DNA from 2 places in the Cohnella sp. 56 genome. Region 2 is predicted to be linked to the other one. Evidence: predicted binding sites of a transcription regulator. Region 2 holds the regulator's gene; the other holds the start of a gene.

Region 1 (2,402 bases), on a different contig from region 2:
GTCACGCTGCGCGTATCGACCAAGGCCGATACCGAGGAGGAGGCGCTGCGCAAGCTCGAGCCGACGCTGCAGGAGATTCGCCGGCGCGGCGAACGCTACCTCTATGCGGAGAGCGACATCGCGCTGGAGGCCGAGGTCATCCGGCTGCTGACGGAGCAGCGGCGCACGATCTCGTGCGCCGAGAGCTGTACGGGCGGGCTGATCGCGACGCTGCTGACGACGGTGCCGGGCAGCGCGGACGCATTTCTGGGGGGCGTGGTCAGCTACAGCAACCCGGTGAAGCGGGATCTGCTCGGCGTCGATCCGTCGCTGCTCGAGGGCGAGGGTGCGCCGGGCGCCGTCAGCGAGGAGACGGCGATGGCGATGGCCGAGGGTATCCGCAGCGCCGCGAATACGGATCTGGCGCTGTCGGCGACCGGCGTGGCCGGGCCGGCGTCGTCCGAAGGCAAGCCCGTAGGGCTCGTGTACATCGGCATCGCGGAGCGCGGGCAGCCCCCCCGGGCGGAGAAGCTGCAGCTGCAGGGAGACCGTGAGGGCATCCGGATCCGCGCGGCCAAGCGGGCGCTGTACATGGCCTGGCTGCGGCTGAAGGGCAAGGCCTAGCTGACGCGGTATCTCGGAGCGCACGCGCCCTGCCGGGACGTATACGAGCCTCGCTTGCGCTTGCTGTCGAATTATGATAGATTAATGAGGAAAGTTGCGGAAGAACCGTAGCGAAGATTACTTTGCTGCGGTTCTTTTTCGGAAATAATTCGAACAAATGTTCGCAAAAAGCTTGGCAAACGGTATAATAAAAGTTATAATATAACTATTAAATGATAAGGATGTGGGTGTGTTGTCCGATCGTCGCGCCGCATTAGAGATGGCTCTGCGCCAGATTGAGAAGCAATTCGGCAAAGGTTCGATTATGAAATTGGGAGAGCAAACCAACCTCCAAGTTGAGACTTATTCCAGCGGAGCGCTGGCTTTGGATATCGCCCTGGGAATCGGCGGATTCCCGCGGGGCCGCATTATTGAAGTATACGGACCCGAATCCTCGGGCAAGACGACTGTCGCCCTGCACGCGATCGCCGAGGTACAGCGGGCCGGCGGACAAGCCGCCTTCATCGACGCGGAGCATGCGCTCGATCCGATCTACGCTCGCAACCTGGGCGTCAACATCGACGAGCTGCTGCTGAGCCAGCCGGATACCGGCGAGCAGGCGCTGGAGATCGCCGAGGCGCTCGTGCGCAGCGGCGCGGTCGACATCGTTGTCGTCGACTCGGTCGCGGCGCTCGTGCCGAAGGCGGAGATCGAGGGCGATATGGGCGACTCGTTCGTCGGCCTGCAGGCGCGTCTGATGTCCCAGGCGATGCGCAAGCTGTCCGGCGCCATCAGCAAGTCCAAGTCGATCGCGATCTTCATCAACCAGCTTCGCGAGAAGGTCGGGGTCATGTTCGGCAATCCCGAGACGACGCCCGGCGGCCGCGCGCTGAAGTTCTACGCCAGCGTACGTCTGGACGTGCGCCGGATCGAGTCGATCAAGCAGGGCAACGATGTCGTGGGCAACCGCACGCGTATCAAGGTCGTGAAGAACAAGGTGGCGCCGCCATTCAAGCAGGCCGAAGTCGACATTATGTACGGCGAAGGCATCTCGCGCGAAGGCAGCATCATCGATATCGGCGTCGAGCTGGATATCGTGCAGAAGAGCGGCGCCTGGTTCTCGTACAGTGGCGAGCGCCTTGGTCAAGGACGGGAGAATTCGAAGCAATATTTGAAGGATCATGCAGATATAACCGGCCAGATCGAACGTCAGATTCGCGAAGCGACGCTGAACGAGGTGGCCGTGGCGGCGAGCGCGAATGCCGCGCAGCCAGATGAAGACGAGGACGAGCCCGAATTTGAACTTGAATAAGCATCGGCCGAAGGGCGTCCGCTAATGCGGATGCCTTTTTGTCGTATGTCGTCCTGCGCGGGGCGACGGAAGAGAGGAGACTGATCGGCATTGGTCATGAACAATAAGGAAGCGAACTCGGACGAGCGCATCGTCGACATATCCGAGGAGGCAGACTGGGAGCGCCTGCAAGCCGACCAGAAGGCGGCGGATACGTCTCCGCGCCCAACCATCGGCGGGAGCAGGGGGAGCGCCAAGCCGCGCGCATCGTTCGGCGGGAACGGAGGGGGCGCCAAGTCGCGGGCGTCGGCCGGCGGGACCAAGCGGAAGCAGGCGGCGCCGGCGAATCCGGTCGAGCCGGATGATGGGCCGGACGATGGCGTACCGGCCGCAGCGGTCATCACGGCCGTCGAGGCCGATCCGAAGCGGCCGTCCATGTACAAGCTGGCGGTAGCGGTCGAGGGAGCGTCCGAGGGAGCGTCCGAGGAGGCGATGCTGAGCATCCACGAGGATACGCTCGTCGCCTGGC
Region 2 (2,402 bases):
ACTATGACATTTCCTACTTTGTGACCGACATGACGTCATTCAAGCAGGACGACCGATGGTTGGATATATTCGGCGTGCGGGCTATGATGCAGAAGCCGGAGGATATGGCGCTTTTTCCGCCGGAGCTGGGCAACTGGTTTTCTTACCTCATGCTGTTCGAGGACGGCAACAAAATGGACTTGACGCTGATTCCACTCGAGGAGACGGACAAATATTTCGAAGAGAGCGACGGTCTGGTCCAGGTGCTGCTCGATAAAGACGGACTAGTCGGACGCGAAGTGGTCGCAAGCGATCGCCAGTATTGGGTTCAACAGCCTGGGGACAGACAATTCGACGATTGCTGCAACGAGTTCTGGCTGGTCTCTGCCTATGTCGTCAAAGGGCTGGCGAGGGGAGAAATACTGTATGCGATTGATCATCTGAACGGGATAGCCCGGCCGAATCTGTTAAGGATGATGGCGTGGGAGATCGGGGCGCGGCACGGCTACACGTTCAGCGTGGGCAAAAACTACAAATATATCGACCGACATCTGCCGAAGCAGGATTGGGAGCGCTTGTTGTCTACGTATGCGGAAGATAGCTATGAGAGCATGTGGCGTTCATTGTTCGCTTGCTATGAGCTGTTCAGGAAATACGCGACTGAAGTCGCCGGTAGCTTGGGATACGTCTATCCGCCCTACGATGCGGCGATCTCGGCCTATACGCAAAAAATATACGAAGAAACGCACAGCGATGGGCGCTAGCAAACGTCGCTGCGCACAACAAAAGACTCGGCGGCGCCTTTCCGGCGGCGATGCCGAGTCTTTTTGCTGAAGGCTTCTGGACCGATCAACGAATGCTGCGGATTAAACCGATGACCTTGCCCAATATGCTGACATTGTTAAGGCGCAAAGGCTCCATCGTGCTGTTCTCGGGCTGCAGACGAATGTGATCGCGTTCCTTGTAAAAGGTCTTGACGGTCGCTTCGTCCTCTTCGGTCATCGCGACGACGATATCACCGTTCGTGGCGGTCTGCTGCTGCCTGACGATGACGAAGTCGCCGCTGTGGATGCCGGCGTCGATCATGCTGTCGCCGCGTACGGACAGCATGAACACGGTCTGCTCGCCGACCATCTGCGCGGGAAGCGGGAAGTACTCCTCGATATTCTCCGTCGCGGTGATCGGGACGCCGGCCGTAACCTTGCCCACAAGCGGGACGGGGCGGACGGACTGCGCGAAGCGGACGATCGGGTCCGGCTCGCCGTCGGTAATCTCGATCGCGCGCGGCTTGGTAGGGTCCCGACGAATAAGGCCCTTCTTCTCCAGACGATCGAGATGACCGTGCACGGTCGAGCTCGAGGCGAGGCCGACGGCTTCGCCGATCTCGCGCACGGATGGCGGATAACCTTTGTCCTTGACTTCATTTTTAATAAATTCCAATATGGCGGATTGGCGATTCGACATCTTCGACACCTCGATGCCCTCCTACAGTCTTGAGTTCATATGACAAATTATAACACAGAACCGGAGTTCGCACAAACATTCGTTCTCGGGGAACTTATGTTCGCAAAAAGTATTGACTCAAACATATGTTCGTGATAAGCTCCTATCAGAACAAACGTTTGGGGTGGATGAGATGATACAAGTTCAGCTTATCGGTTCGGACCGCAGCATCGGCACTCGCAATTCTAAGGACAATCGCATTACATATAGAAGTTCGACGGCCTTCCGCCGTCAATCGGGCCATACTGCCGCTTCTTCCGGCAAGACGACGCTGTCGTCCGCGAAGCTGCTGCGCTTGCTATTTATTCCGCTCGCCGCGCTGGTGCTGTTCGCCGGCTTGTCGATGTTGTCGGCCTCGGCCGAACCGGATACCGTGCGCCCTGCGAAGATCGGCGAATCGGTCGTGACGGTCGACAGCGGCGACACGCTCTGGTCGATCGCGCAGGATGTCAAGCCGTTCGCCATGAAGACGGGAGCCGCCGTGCATCTGATCATGAAGCGCAACGGGTTGTCGTCTTCGTCTCTGTCGTCCGGACAAAGTCTGATTTTGCCGGAGAAGCTTAGCCACTCCAGATAATCCGCGTTTTCATGTTGATTTGAGGCAGCGGACTTCGCTTCTGCTGCGCTGCTCTGTCACCATGCGATATTTGGTTGAATAGATTGATCCACAGACCGATATATTATCGGTCTTTTTGGCTTGCTGCTTGCCTTGACATTCCTGTTGTTATCATGTCAAATTAAAAGAGGCTTTTTTGGAGGTGACCCCATGGAATTCGACAAGCTGATCGCGCGGATCAACGAACTTGCCCATAAACATAAAACGGCCGGACTAACGGAAGACGAGACGGTTGAAAGACAAAAGCTGCGACAGTTGTATCTGGAAAATTTCAAGCGCAACTTCAAGCAGCAGCTCGACCAGA

What was found. Region 2 encodes LexA, which represses DNA repair genes until DNA is damaged. Its sites were predicted from a motif close to CGAACATATGTTCG; they were not measured.
Region 1: the regulator LexA is predicted to act here: its motif matches at 754-767, upstream of recA (recombinase RecA).

Annotation. Positions count from the first base shown of each region.
Region 1 is NZ_JAZDQE010000011.1:145,132-147,533, reverse strand. Features, by position in the region: gene VQ071_RS19095 (competence/damage-inducible protein A) at 1-603, shown strand, start outside; gene recA (recombinase RecA) at 836-1,894, shown strand; gene VQ071_RS19085 (regulatory protein RecX) at 1,991-2,402, shown strand, end outside.
Region 2 is NZ_JAZDQE010000004.1:173,664-176,065, reverse strand. Features, by position in the region: gene ant(6) (aminoglycoside 6-adenylyltransferase) at 1-743, shown strand, start outside; gene lexA (transcriptional repressor LexA) at 829-1,452, opposite strand; gene VQ071_RS09090 (LysM peptidoglycan-binding domain-containing protein) at 1,616-2,059, shown strand; gene VQ071_RS09085 (DUF896 domain-containing protein) at 2,249-2,402, shown strand, end outside.